3 regions of the Bacillus sp. GW821-FHT01G09 genome follow, and region 2 is predicted to be linked to each of the others. Evidence: riboswitches for the same ligand, from Rfam matches in the RefSeq annotation. Region 2 holds a riboswitch; each other region holds the start of a gene.
The links. Region 2 has a riboswitch for thiamine pyrophosphate ahead of thiU (HMP/thiamine ABC transporter substrate-binding protein ThiU). Riboswitches for the same ligand answer to the same signal wherever they lie in the genome.
Positions count from the first base shown of each region.

Region 1 (4,662 bases), 440 kb from region 2:
GTGCAGCTTGAGATGATCGTAGCAGACGAAAAAGAGGGCGCTGATCTGATTACAGTCAGCTGTTCTAATCATCCAGACTTATTTTGGGCGTCTCAGGGAGGCGGAGGAGGCAATTTCGGCATAGTCACCTCCATGACATTTAAAGCAGTGCCCATCTCTCAAGTGTCGATTTTTTCTATAACATGGGGATGGGATGATTTTGAGGAAGTATTTAACACGTGGCAGCACTGGGCCCCGTATACAGATGACCGGCTTACATCATCAATAGAGTTTTGGCCTAAAGAAGTAAACCGCATAGAAGCCCTCGGCCAATTTGTCGGGCCAAAAACAGAGTTAAAAAAACTGTTAAAGCCTTTATTGAAAGCAGGAAGCCCAACAAGCGGAATGGTAAAAACAATGCCGTTCATCGAAGCGGTAACCTTTTTTAACAGCCCGGGAGGCAATCAGCCTCAAAAAATGAAACGCTCCGGCTCTTTCATTGAAAAGCCATTATCAGAACGTGCGATTTCAACAATAAAACACTTTTTAGAGCACGCTCCGAATCAAAACGCCAGTGTCTGGCAGCAAGCACTCGGCGGGGCAGCCGGACGGATCGCTCCCGACCAAACGGCATTTTATTATCGTGATGCAATCATCGCCCAGGAATACTTAACAAACTGGACATCTCCTGAAGAAAAAAGACAAAACGTCCGCTGGATTGAGGGGCTGAGAACGTCCCTTTCGAAAGAAACGATGGGAGACTACGTAAATTGGCCAGATATCGAAATCAGAAACTGGCCAAGAACATATTACGGCGAAAACGTTGAACGACTCCGCCGTGTCAAAACGAAATATGATCCAGAAAATGTTTTCCGTTTTGAACAGAGCATTCCGCCGCTTCGACGCTCTCTGTTTTTCTACAAAAAATGAAGATGGAGCATTCTCCATCTTCATTTTTTTATTGATATAAATTGCTTCCCGTATCGACAAACTCTTTTGCTTTTTCTTTTAATCCTTTATTTATGGCTTCTGCTTCACTGAGATCGTTTTTCTTCGCATAATCCCGAATATCCTGTGAAATTCTCATGCTGCAAAATTTCGGACCGCACATGGAACAAAAGTGAGCGGTTTTTGCTCCTTCAGCAGGCAGGGTTTCATCATGGTATTCAAGGGCTCTCTCCGGATCAAGAGATAAATTAAACTGATCCCGCCAGCGGAATTCAAAACGGGCTTTCGATAACGCATCATCCCGGAGTTGCGCTCCGGGATGCCCTTTTGCAAGGTCCGCAGCGTGCGCAGCGATCTTATATGTAATGACTCCTTCACGAACATCATCACGGTTTGGCAGCCCTAAATGCTCCTTCGGCGTTACATAACAAAGCATTGCTGTCCCGTACCAACCGATCATCGCCGCTCCGATCGCTGAAGTAATATGGTCATATCCCGGAGCAATATCCGTTGTCAGCGGCCCCAATGTGTAAAAAGGCGCTTCTTTACAAAGGTCCATTTGTTTATCGACGTTCTCTTTGATTTTATGCATCGGAACATGTCCAGGACCCTCAATCATCACCTGAACATCATGCTTCCAGGCAATTTGCGTCAGCTCTCCAAGCGTCTCTAATTCAGCAAACTGCGCTTCGTCATTGGCATCAGCAATTGATCCGGGACGCAAACCATCCCCAAGAGAGAAAGCAATATCATACGTTTTCATAATCTCACATATTTCTTCAAAATGTGTGTATAAAAAGCTTTCTTGATGATGAGCCAGACACCACTGCGCCATAATCGCTCCCCCGCGTGACACAATACCAGTTGTCCGTTTGGCAGTCAGCGGTACATACCTAAGCAAAACACCCGCGTGAATCGTAAAATAATCCACTCCCTGCTCTGCCTGCTCGATTAGCGTATCACGATAAATCTCCCACGTTAAATCCTCCGCTACGCCGTTTACTTTTTCAAGCGCCTGATAAATCGGAACAGTTCCCACAGGCACGGGGCAATTGCGGATAATCCATTCACGCGTCGTATGAATATCTTTTCCGGTAGAGAGATCCATCATTGTATCTGCTCCCCAGCGGATGGCCCACGTCATTTTTTCCACTTCTTCTTCAATGGATGACGTAACCGCTGAATTCCCGATATTCGCATTAATCTTCACATGAAAATTCCGGCCGATAATCATTGGCTCACTTTCAGGGTGATTAATGTTTGAAGGAATAATCGCCCGGCCGCTGGCTACCTCGTCTCTGACGAATTCAGGAGACACATGCTCACGAATGGCGATAAATTCCATCTCAGGTGTAATGATCCCCTTTTTTGCATAGTGCATTTGTGTGACATTTTGACCTGCCTTCGCCCTCAGCGGTTTCCGCTTTAATCCTGGGTAGCTTACGTTTGGATTTGCTTTTTTATAACCGTTATCTTCTGGTTTTATAGCCCGACCTTCATACTCTTCCACGTCACCGCGCTCTGTGATCCATTTTTGGCGGAGCGGCTTTAATCCTTCTTGAATATTAATGGTTACTTCAGGGTCCGTATACGGTCCGCTTGTATCATAGACACGCACAGGCGCGTTTTCCTCTTCGCCGAACGATCCCGTCGTCGGACTCAATGCAATCTCCCTCATCGGCACTTGGATGTCCGAAGAAGAACCCTCCACGTATACCTTCTTGCTGCCTGAAAAACTTGACATAATGGAAATGTTGGCTTGCTGCACTGAATTGTTTTGCATTACTTTCCTTCCCCTCTCTACATTTGAAAGGACAAAATCAAGCCCATAACCAGCACAAAAAACCGGATTCATATAAATGAACCCGGTTACAGTCAGAAAGAAACATATTATTGCCCAGCACGACAATAACAAAAACAATTCCTCTACTTCCCCACGCTGGTACGAACCAGATCAGGTCCAAAGGGTTAAGAAGCTTACCTTCTCTCTCAGCCCGAAAGCGGGCACCCCCAGTAACTATTGATTTCGCACTCATCTTATCATAAAATCAATCTGAAAAAAAGAGGAATATAGATAATATTCAGCCAATTTCACCCTAAATATTTGACCGGCAACGGGATTTCAGCTATTTCATGTTCAGCCATCATCACCCGATATGCCTTTGCACCCGACCTTGAACTCACAGTCTGAAACAGCTGATCATTTATGAAATGGAGAGCAGCCCCATCATCCGCTGCATAGCCACTGCATAAGAACTTGTTAGATATCAGCTGGTGGTATGCCGGTCTCCGATCCTTTTCCCCGTCATAATGGGGACAAAAGCTCCCTTGCAAAAAACCTAAACTTTTCAAACTTGTCAGCGGTCCGGCTGAATCTGTCACCCCTTCTTCAAACCAGCAGATCGCATCGGCACTTAATCCAGCTACAACCACACCGTTCTTCCATGCTTCCCTGAGAATATGATCCAGCCCACACTCTTTCCATAACACAAGTAAATTCCGCGTATTTCCACCGCCAACATAAATCACGTCCATTTCCATAACAAAAGAAGCTAAATCTGTTGATGGCGGCTTAAACAAAGATAAGTGAGACGGCACACAATCCAGTGTTTTAAATGCATGATAAAACCGCTGAATATAGTTTTGGGAATCTCCGCTCGCCGTCGGCAAAAAACAAATACGAGGCTGCTCTCGTTTTGATTGATTGAGGATATATTGATCGAGGGACAAATTATCCGGATCCATCGAAAAACCCCCGCCCCCCATCGCAATAATCTGCTTCATCATCACACCCCCCAACAAAATTTGTTGCTTATTATAGCATTTTGTATAGAAGCAAGAAACAAAGCCAAATACTTTCTTATCAGGAGCTGCTAAAAAAACAAAGGAGGTGGTTTCCCATTGAACAAAGTCTTTGTCCCAAAGATATTCTTGATTTGTTAACAACAATAAAAACCAGCATTAACAAATACACTGTCGCAATAACAGAAGCCGAAAATCCCCACATCAGAAGAGCATTGCATGATCAATTAGATACAACTGTTTATCTCCATGATGAACTGTCAGATCTTCTGTTAGAAAAGGGGTGGCTCGGGTGAGCAATTACGCTTTTATCTTGCAGTAAAGACCACAAAAAGAGACGGGATCTCAAAGATGAGATGCCGTCTCTTTTTTATTGCTCCACTCTTCTTAAAGCCTCGTTTACCGTTTCTTTTATAAACGCGTCTTCACCGCTTAATCGGTCTAAACTGAGATCACCGTTTCTCAGCCTTTCGGAAATATTGTTTATATCCTCCTCTACTGTGATTTGCAGCTCACCAGCCAAAAACATTCTGTGTAATTCATCTGCAACCAAACTTTCTTTATTCACTTCCATCCACTCCTTTATTTTCTTAGTCTGTCCCTAGGCCGAGACGAATAATAGGAAAAAAGTATGAATCAGATGAATCTTTTTTCCTCCTTCTTACGTATATCTGTTGAGAAAAAAGAAAAAGGGGAAGATCTAACATGTCACTTTTTAAGAAGCTTGCGGCAAGTGCCGGAATTGGAGCAGCAAAAGTTGATACTATTTTAGAGAAAGACGCATATTTTCCTGGAGAAGAAGTACAGGGAACTGTACATGTCAAAGGCGGAAAAATCGCTCAGGACATCCGTTATATCGATTTACAGCTTAGTACACGGTATGTCATTGTAAAAGACGATGAAGAGCACCGGAAATACGCTACAATTCATTCT
Region 1 covers NZ_JBWKWL010000002.1:2,655-7,316, reverse strand. Annotated here, with positions in the region: gene AC07VD_RS05405 (FAD-binding oxidoreductase) at 1-909, shown strand, start outside; gene thiC (phosphomethylpyrimidine synthase ThiC) at 938-2,710, opposite strand; TPP riboswitch at 2,842-2,949, opposite strand; gene AC07VD_RS05395 (Type 1 glutamine amidotransferase-like domain-containing protein) at 3,019-3,711, opposite strand; gene AC07VD_RS05390 (spore coat protein) at 3,753-4,025, shown strand; gene AC07VD_RS05385 (hypothetical protein) at 4,100-4,303, opposite strand; gene spo0M (sporulation control protein Spo0M) at 4,435-4,662, shown strand, end outside.
Region 1: another riboswitch for thiamine pyrophosphate. It lies ahead of thiC (phosphomethylpyrimidine synthase ThiC); the one in region 2 lies ahead of thiU (HMP/thiamine ABC transporter substrate-binding protein ThiU).

Region 2 (4,662 bases):
GCGCCGGTTCACGCTCAATTTCCTATAATATGTCCGGTTTCTGCTTCCTGTAAAACCTTTCGATTCCATCGCAAGTGCTGTCCGTTCCGCTTTTCTGATGGCGCTTGCCAATAGCGGTATGGTATATCGTTTTAACGCACTGATTTTCTTAATGATGCCGCTCTCCGCCGCTCCTCCTCTGATTTTATGAGCCTGCTGAATCAGCTGGATCTCATCCTTTAACAGCGGAAGAAAGCGAAAGCCTGCAATGACACCGTACGCGAGCTTTGGTGAGAGCCTGCACTGCTGGACAAGGCTCAGCATAAATAAAATCGGATCGGTTGTAAAAACAAACATCATCGATAAGGCGGAAAAGCATAAAATACGAAACCCAAGGGAGATGCCGACAGACACATTATCGCTGTTAATTGAGATAGGGCCTGCTTGAAACAAAAAATTATTCGGTGTTGTCGGCACCTTTCCAAAAACTGCGGCTGTCCACACGCACCCGAATGCTAAAATCAAAAACGGAATCGTAAACAACAACCATTTTTTCAATGGGATTCCGGCCGCCAGTAGAACGCCCGCAACGATGATGATATAAAAACATGCCGGAGTGTAAGGGTTGTAAATAAACGACAGCATGACGACACAACAAAAAACCGCCGCCGCTTTCACAGTCGGATTAATGAGATGTAACGGCTGCTTCATCACGCACCTCCTCTTGATATGCCATCCATTCATATAGAAGGGGAAGGGTGAGCTTTGCTTTTTGGACAAGCCCTGTTTCTTGAGAAAACAACTGCGCTGGAGATCCGTCAAAGGCCAGGCCCGGATCGTGAAGCACAAGCACGCTGTCAGCATACGAAGAGACTAGCTCCATATCGTGTGTAATCATAAGGACAGCGGTTCCCTCTGCCTTGATACGCTGAATCATTTCCATGCATTCAGCCGCCGTGCGGGCATCCTGGCCAAAGGTTGGTTCGTCTAATAATAAAACCTTTACGTCATGCATGAGCATAGTAGCTACGCTCAGTCGCCGTTTTTGCCCTTGGCTGATCGCAAACGGATGATGATCAGCCAAATGCGCAAGACCAAAACGCTGCAGCAGGTGTTGCGCTTTTTTCTCAGTTTCAGCATTTGCTTTCTGGCCGAACAGAAGCTCGTCATACACCGTATCGGTGACGAATTGATGCTCAGGGTTTTGAAAAACAAATCCCATCCGTTTACGCAATTCTTTTTCTTTATATTTCTGCAGCGGCTGGTCATAAAGAAGGATTTTGCCGCTTTGCGGTTTCATGAGACGGGCCAGAACTGATAAGAGCGTCGATTTTCCAGTGCCGTTCGGACCGACAAGCGCCGTTAAAGAGCCTCCGCGCAACGAAAAGCTGATGTCTTTGAAAATCGCCTGCTGTCCTCTCGCGAACGAAAGGCTGCTGACTTCAAGCACACTCTCCCCAGAAGGGGCTTTCTTCTTTTTGACATGCCCGGCAGGAATAGGCTCTTTGAACAGCATCTCTTTTGATAAAGTAAACGGCATACTCAGCTTTTCCTGCAGATGACAGACCTTTGGAATGGCGATGCCCAATTTCTTTAGTGTCTCCACTTCGTGTTGAAATAGATTTTTCGTCAGGCCATCCAGCGCCTTTTTGCCTGATTTGTCGAGTACGATCGTTCTCTCAATCCAAGGCGCCCATTCATCAAGCTGGTGCTCAATGACGAGGAGGCTGAAACCTTTTTCCCGCTGAAGATCCTTCATCAGATGAACGAACTCCCGCGCTGAGAAAGGGTCTAAAAGAGAGGTCGGCTCATCTAAAATAATAAGCTCAGGCTCCATCGCCAAAATACAGGCGAGAGCCACTTTCTGCTTTTGTCCTCCTGAAAGGGTTGAGATCGTTTTTTCTTTTAAATGGGTAATGCGTAATTTTTCTAATACGGCGTTGATTTTCTCTGTCATTGCTTCTTTTGGAATTTGCAGATTTTCCAGCCCGAACGCAATTTCATCCTCTACCGTCAGCATGCAGAACTGCTGATCAGGATCCTGAAAAACGACCCCGGCATGCTGAGCAATCGTTTCGGAGGTTTCAGCATCTGTGACCGGCTTTTGAAATAGAAAGACATGTCCGGACTGAATGCCGTCGCAAGCCTCCGGATATAGACCGTTTAAACAAAGGGCGAGCGAGCTTTTACCGCATCCGCTCGGTCCTAATAATAAAACGCATTCTCCTTTTTGAATCTCAAACGAAATGTCTTGAAAAACCGGTTTCTCGTCTTCTTCATAAGAGAAGCTGAGCTGCTCAACCGTCAGAAGCTCATCAAAGGCTTGCATGTTCTGACGCCCGCTTCCGTTTCTTTTTCAGTTCCTTTCCGAGTGCCATTCCGTTTAACACACCTGTATAAGCGAGAGAGTCGCTGACAGCTTTTCCGAGAAGCCCCGCCAAAAGCGCGCCGGAAATGAGACGGATCACAAGCATAATGAGCAGATAACCTGGTGAATAGGCTGCATAGCCAGAAACAAAGAGATCATAGATAAAGCTGGCTACTGAAGACCCCATACCGGCCAGCATAAGGACAGGGAGAGAGTATGCTTTCCAGCGTGTTGCAAGAAATACAGCCTCAGCCCCGAGCCCTTGAACAATGCCAATGACGATGACCATCGGGCCAGACGGATTTCCCAGCAGGCACTCAACGAGAGCGGCAATGATTTCAGAAACGAGCGCCGCACCCGGTTTTCGAATCATGTACGCGGCGATCACAGAAACGATAAACCAAATGCCGTAAATCGGTTCATAGGCGATTGGCCCAAACATACCTGCAAGCACGTTTCCGAAATGTGTAAATAATAAATAAACAACGGCAAATACGATACTGATAACGGACATGATGACAATTTCTTTTACTTTCCAGCTTTTCATGTTATCCCTGCTTTCTGTTTTTTCTTGATGGACTGTTAGCCGAAAGATTCACAGTCATGGTGATGTGGTTTGTTTGCTGCTCAGCCATGCGGAAAACGGCTTCCAATGTGCTGAATACGTCATGCGCATCCCCGTCAAGCTCGCTCGCGTAATGGACACCCTGTACGAAAGTGCCTTGGGCTTTTGCAATGTCGACAGCCTTCCTAATCAATCCCATATAATCCGGCTCGTTCATTGGATAAAGGGCAAATTGGCACGGCGCTTCCGCCTTCAAGCCTCGGACAGCATCTTCATTGACACGCTTATCACCTTTGGAAAGATATGTATCCCCCTGTGTGTCACCCGGGCATCCAATGGAAAACGTGCCGTTCATGACGATGTGTTTTTCGCTGTTTGCTGCATGAAGGTAAATGGCTTTTGCAGCATCGAATACATGATCAATCGATCCGCGTAACACCGTGCTGATATGGTCGGTTTTCGTCCATACATTGGATGTATCTGTTTTTTTCAGCGCAGACTTGATCACACTGATAAAATCATCCGTCATCGGATATAAAGAGAAGCGAAAACCGGCGATTCTGCTTGTACCGCAAATATGCTCCATTTCTCCGACCTCCTGTTTTTTTGGTAAAATAAAAAACTGCATATCCTAAGGGAATATGCAGTCATAGATCGATTAAGCGCACAAAAAAATACACCATTCGGTCAACCTGCACTTCCCCACGCTGGTATTATCCAGATCGGGTCATAAGGGATCAAAGCGCGTTTCTTCCGCGCTTTATCTCAGCCAAAACAGCACCCCTAGTGCTTTCCGTATACAATTTTTTATTTTGACATCATAATAGATGATAAGAATCATTTTGTAAACAACGAAATCATTTTTTTCATATAGGGACGGGAGAGGATGATCAAATTTGGAAAAAGGAAACATATTAATTGTGGAAGATGAAGAAAAAATCGCCAGGGTTCTTCAGCTTGAATTGGAATATGAAGGATACAGCGTCACCATCAAACACAATGGCACAGAAGGTCTGGATGCGGCAGCGAAAGGCGGGTATTCCTTGGTGCTTCTTGATGTCATGCTTCCGGGGCTTAGCGGACTGGAAGTGCTGCGCCGCTTGAGAAAAACGGATCCGCAGACACCGGTCATATTATTAACGGCGCGAGACAGTATTCCTGATAAGGTAACAGGTCTGGACATCGGTGCAAATGACTATGTCACCAAGCCGTTTGAAATCGAGGAATTGCTTGCGAGAATCAGGGCGGCGCTGCGGCAAAATGGAACAAAAACGGAAGATATCGGCACCTTTCTTACATATGACGATTTGCGGGTGAACGAAAAAACCCGTGAAGTGAGACGCGGAGACAAAGAGGTGGAATTAACGCCGCGGGAATTTGATCTACTCGTCTATATGCTAAAGCATCCGCAGCAAGTGCTGACACGGGAGCAAATTCTAAGCTCGGTATGGGGATTTGATTATATCGGTGATACAAATGTCGTGGACGTCTACATAAGATACATCAGAAAAAAACTGGACTATCCTTACGAAAAACAGCTGATCCATACGATACGCGGGGTCGGCTATGCCATTAAGGGGTAAACGATGAAGCTGAAGACCAAGATTCATCTATACACATCAATATCACTGTTGATTTTATTAATTTTGGTGCATACCGCAGTCTATCTCATTTTTTCGTCTGCGCTGACATCAAAGGATGCATCCCGGCTTGCTGATGAGACGGATAACATTGCCGAAGCGCTGCGTGC
Region 2 covers NZ_JBWKWL010000002.1:440,721-445,382, forward strand. Annotated here, with positions in the region: gene thiX (HMP/thiamine ABC transporter permease ThiX) at 1-690, opposite strand, end outside; gene AC07VD_RS07750 (ABC transporter ATP-binding protein) at 665-2,308, opposite strand; gene AC07VD_RS07755 (ECF transporter S component) at 2,295-2,894, opposite strand; gene thiU (HMP/thiamine ABC transporter substrate-binding protein ThiU) at 2,896-3,498, opposite strand; TPP riboswitch at 3,595-3,707, opposite strand; gene ykoG (two-component system response regulator YkoG) at 3,809-4,495, shown strand; gene ykoH (two-component system sensor histidine kinase YkoH) at 4,499-4,662, shown strand, end outside.

Region 3 (4,662 bases), 150 kb from region 2:
GACGAACCCATCAAATTCGTGTTCATATGAGCTATCTCGGGCACCCGTTGTGCGGCGATACACTGTACGGCGGAACGAGACAGGAAATTGGCCGACAGGCTCTGCACAGCGAGCATCTTTCATTTATCCATCCGCTGACACAGGAGAACATGACGTTTCATGCTCCACTGCCTCAGGATATGAGAAAACTGATAAAAGGAGAGAATCATTGATTCTCTCCTTTTTTATATGGGGCGAAATCTTGATTCGTCGTAGGGCAGGGAGCTTGGCACAGAGACGGTTTCTATTTCTGGAAAGCGAAAGCCTGTCAGTTGATTTCCGAACACGCAGCCTGTATCAATGTTGATGGTGCGATTGACCTTCCGAGGCTCTTTCACAGGTGTATGACCGTATACCACCCAAGCCTTTCCGTTATAGGCTGCCGCCCAATCACGTCTGACGGGTCTGCCGTCCGGATATGTTTCACCCGTCACGTCACCGTAAAGCACAAAGTCCTTCACTCTGCGGGTATATTTGCCGATATCGTCAGCTCTTATGCCAGCATGGGCGACAACTAATTCTCCATTATGTAAGATGTCGTAAAGCGGCGCTGTTTCGTACAGCTTCATAAACTGTTCGCTGACTGCTTTTCTCTCATCCTTGGAAAGTTCCTCAAGCTCTGCCGCTGTTGTTTCGAGACCATGCATCACTTTTACCGGATTTCCTTTTAAGTAACGATATAATTTATTGCAATGGTTTCCCGGGACATAACGTACAGCGCCTTTTTCGTAAGCGCCGGCTACAAATCGGATGACCTCTATCGATTTAGGCCCTCTGTCAGTTAAATCTCCGGCAAAAACAAGCACCCTGCCTTCTTCGTGGACAGGTACTCCATTTTTGATTGTATAGCCAAGCTTTTGGATTAATGCAGTCATTTCGTCATAGCAGCCATGAATATCGCTGATGATATCGTAAGCCATGCGGTATCCTCCTTACCAATTGTTTTATTTATTATGAAGCAAAGTGGTGTGAGTCATCACAAGCTTTTATGTGCAAATTATAGAAGAATCATTTTCTAAACAGGATTAAGACCTTATCACTTTATTTTTCATCATCACCCTTGTTAAAATCGCGTTATGTTTTTTAAAAATGAGGTTTTGTTCTCTGAGTGAGAACTAGCATAACCCTGACTTAAAAAGGAGGTTCTGATTATGGCGCATACATCTGTCGCATCATTAGTTGTTGTACTTATCGTTGCATTTTTGACACCCATCCTTTTGCATCGGTTTAAACTCAGCATCCCGGTTGTTGTTGCTGAAATCATTATGGGGCTGATTATTGGGAAAAGCGGCCTTAATTTAGTTGTGGAGGGTGACACCTGGCTCCAAACACTCTCTATGCTCGGATTTATCTTTTTGATGTTTTTAAGCGGGCTTGAAATTGATTTTTCGTCGTTTGAGAAAGGAAAGAAAAAGCAGTTCCTGCCGAATGGCAAGGAAGCGCCGAATACGTTTGCTGCGGCATCTGTTATTTTCGTCGGTATTTTTATTTTATCATTGCTCTTGTCCTATGGGTTCGTCTTGGCCGGATTTATCCAAAATGCATTTTTGATGACCCTGATTATTTCAACGATTTCATTAGGCGTTGTCGTTCCAACATTAAAAGAAGAACGGATCATGAATTCGAATATCGGGCAGATTATTTTGCTTGTTGCTGTTATTGCTGATTTGGCCACGATGATTCTTCTTGCTGTTTTTTCTTCTTTATACGGAGAGGACAGCGGAAACATGTGGCTCCTGATGATTCTGTTTGCGGCCGGAGTGGTGCTTTACTTTTTCGGCCGGGTCTTTAAACATCGCTCTTTTGTTCAGTCCATGTCAAAAGGGACGATCCAGATCGGGACGCGTGCCATTTTTACGTTAATTATTGTACTCGTTGCCCTGTCTGAATCACTTGGGGCGGAAAATATTCTCGGCGCTTTCTTGGCGGGGGTACTTGTTTCCCTGCTTTCGCCAAACAAAGAACTTGTTCAGCAGCTGGATTCATTTGGTTATGGGTTCTTAATACCGATTTTCTTTGTGATGGTCGGTGTGAAGCTGGATATTTGGACTCTTTTTCAGGATAAAACAATTTTAATCATGATTCCGCTTCTGCTGCTGGCGCTGTTAGTCAGCAAAATCATTCCTGTCATGTACCTAAAGAAGTGGTATGATAACCGAACCATTTTCGCGTCTGGTTTCCTGCTGACATCAACGCTTTCGCTCGTGATTGCCGCTGCAACAATCGGCCAGCAGCTTCACGTGATCAGTGCAAATATGTCAGGAGCGCTCATTTTAGTAGCCGTCATTGCAAGTATTTTTACGCCGATCTGTTTTAAAAAATTATACAAACGGGAAGAGCAGCCGGAGGAGAAAAAGACGATTACGTTCATTGGCGCCAATCAAATGACTTTGCCTGTTACACTCGAATTGCCAGAGGAAGAGTATGACGTGCGTGTTGTACACGTCTATCAAGAGAATGCGGAGGAAAAGCTGTCAGAATCAGTGTTTGCTGTTGAAACAATTTCTGACTATGAACACGAGACGCTTGAATCACTCGGCATTTTTGAAACGGATATCCTCGTTGTGGCGACAGGAAATGAAGATATGAATGCAGACATTGCTTTACTTGCAAAAGAAAAAGGCACAGAAAGAGTCATTGCAAGCGTAGGATCACCGGAGCATGAAGCAGTTCTGAAGGAGCAGGGAATCAGCATCTTTTCTATTCTGCTGTCGACAAAAACGCTGCTTCGCGCACTGATTGAAGCGCCTGGCGTCATGAAGCTGCTCACGAACCAAGAGTCTTCGCTGTATCAAATTAATATGGAGAACAGTAAATACGACGGTGTGATTTTACGGGAATTCCCTTTAACAGGTGACGTCATCTTTGTCAGGATCTTCAGAGGTGTGGACAGCATCGTTCCTCATGGGGATACAAGGCTGAAACTTGGAGACCGTTTAATTGTCACCGGATCTCGGGGATACGTAACGGATCTTAAGAAAACATTGGAAGGATAAATCTTGACCAAATAAGGATTCGTGTTAATATAGAGGTGCAGAACAATTCAATATGTATTCGTTTAACCACTAGGGGTGTCCTTCATAAGGGCTGAGATAAAAGTGTGACTTTTAGACCCTCATAACTTGAACAGGTTCAGACCTGCGTAGGGAAGTGGAGCGGTATTTGTGTTATTTTACTATGCCAATTCCAAACCACTTTTCCTTGCGGGAAAGTGGTTTTTTTATTTATCAGAGGGGGAATGATTTGTGAAGTTTTCAGAAGAATGCCGCAGCGCAGCCGCAGAATGGTGGGAGGGGAGCTTTGTCCATCCGTTCGTTCAAGGAATCGGTGACGGAACGCTTCCGATTGACCGTTTTAAATACTACGTACTTCAAGATTCCTATTATTTAACGCATTTTGCAAAGGTGCAGTCATTTGGCGCAGCTTATGCGAAGGACCTTTTTACAACGGGGCGGATGGCAAGCCATGCCCAAGGTACATATGAGGCGGAAATGGCGCTTCATCGCGAGTTTGCCGAGCTGTTGGAAATCAGCGAGGAAGAGCGTAAGGCGTTTAAGCCGTCTCCTACAGCGTACTCTTATACATCCCATATGTACCGTTCGGTTTTGAGCGGGAATTTCGCAGAAATCTTAGCGGCCCTGCTGCCATGCTACTGGCTTTATTACGAGGTTGGTGAGAAATTGCTGCATTGCGATCCTGGGCATCCGATTTATCAAAAGTGGATTGGGACGTACGGCGGTGACTGGTTTAGACAACAGGTTGAGGAGCAAATCAACCGCTTTGATGAGCTGGCGGAAAACAGCACGGAGGAAGTGCGTGCCAAGATGAAAGAGAATTTTGTCATCTCCAGCTACTATGAATATCAATTTTGGGGAATGGCCTATCGAAAAGAAGGCTGGTCTGACAGCGCCATAAAAGAGGTGGAGGAATGTGGAGCTTCACGCCATAACGGATGACAGCAAGCCGGTAGAAGAGCTAGCGAGAATCATCATTACGATTCAGAATGAAGTTGATTTTATTCATATTCGGGAACGCTCAAAATCGGCGGCGGATATTTTGAAACTGCTCGAGCTTATTTTTGAAGGCGGTATAGATAAACGAAAGCTGGTGATGAACGGGCGCGTGGATATTGCACTTTTCTCTACTATTCACCGCGTGCAGCTGCCAAGCGGAAGCTTTTCACCGAAGCAGGTCAGAGCCAGATTTCCACACCTTCATATCGGGAGGTCGGTGCATTCACTGGAGGAAGCGGTTCAAGCAGAAAAGGAAGACGCGGACTACGTGCTGTTCGGCCATGTGTTTGAAACGGATTGCAAAAAGGGTCTTGAAGGCAGAGGAGTATCTTTGCTGTCAGATATCAAACAGCGGATTTCCATCCCGGTTATAGCCATCGGGGGGATGACGCCGGACAGGTTAAGAGACGTAAAACAAGCAGGGGCAGACGGCATCGCTGTTATGTCAGGAATTTTCTCTTCCGCTGAGCCCTTGGAAGCAGCCAGACGATATTCCCGCAAGCTAAAGGAGATGCGCTATGAAAAGGCATTATGAAGCAGTGATTATTGGAGGCGGAATTATCGGTTCCGCGATTGCTTATTATTTGGCAAAGGAAAACAAAAGCACCGC
Region 3 covers NZ_JBWKWL010000002.1:287,826-292,487, forward strand. Annotated here, with positions in the region: gene AC07VD_RS06870 (RluA family pseudouridine synthase) at 1-212, shown strand, start outside; gene prpE (bis(5'-nucleosyl)-tetraphosphatase PrpE) at 225-959, opposite strand; gene AC07VD_RS06880 (monovalent cation:proton antiporter family protein) at 1,191-3,035, shown strand; TPP riboswitch at 3,097-3,205, shown strand; gene tenA (thiaminase II) at 3,285-3,995, shown strand; gene tenI (thiazole tautomerase TenI) at 3,970-4,587, shown strand; gene thiO (glycine oxidase ThiO) at 4,571-4,662, shown strand, end outside.
Region 3: another riboswitch for thiamine pyrophosphate. It lies ahead of tenA (thiaminase II); the one in region 2 lies ahead of thiU (HMP/thiamine ABC transporter substrate-binding protein ThiU).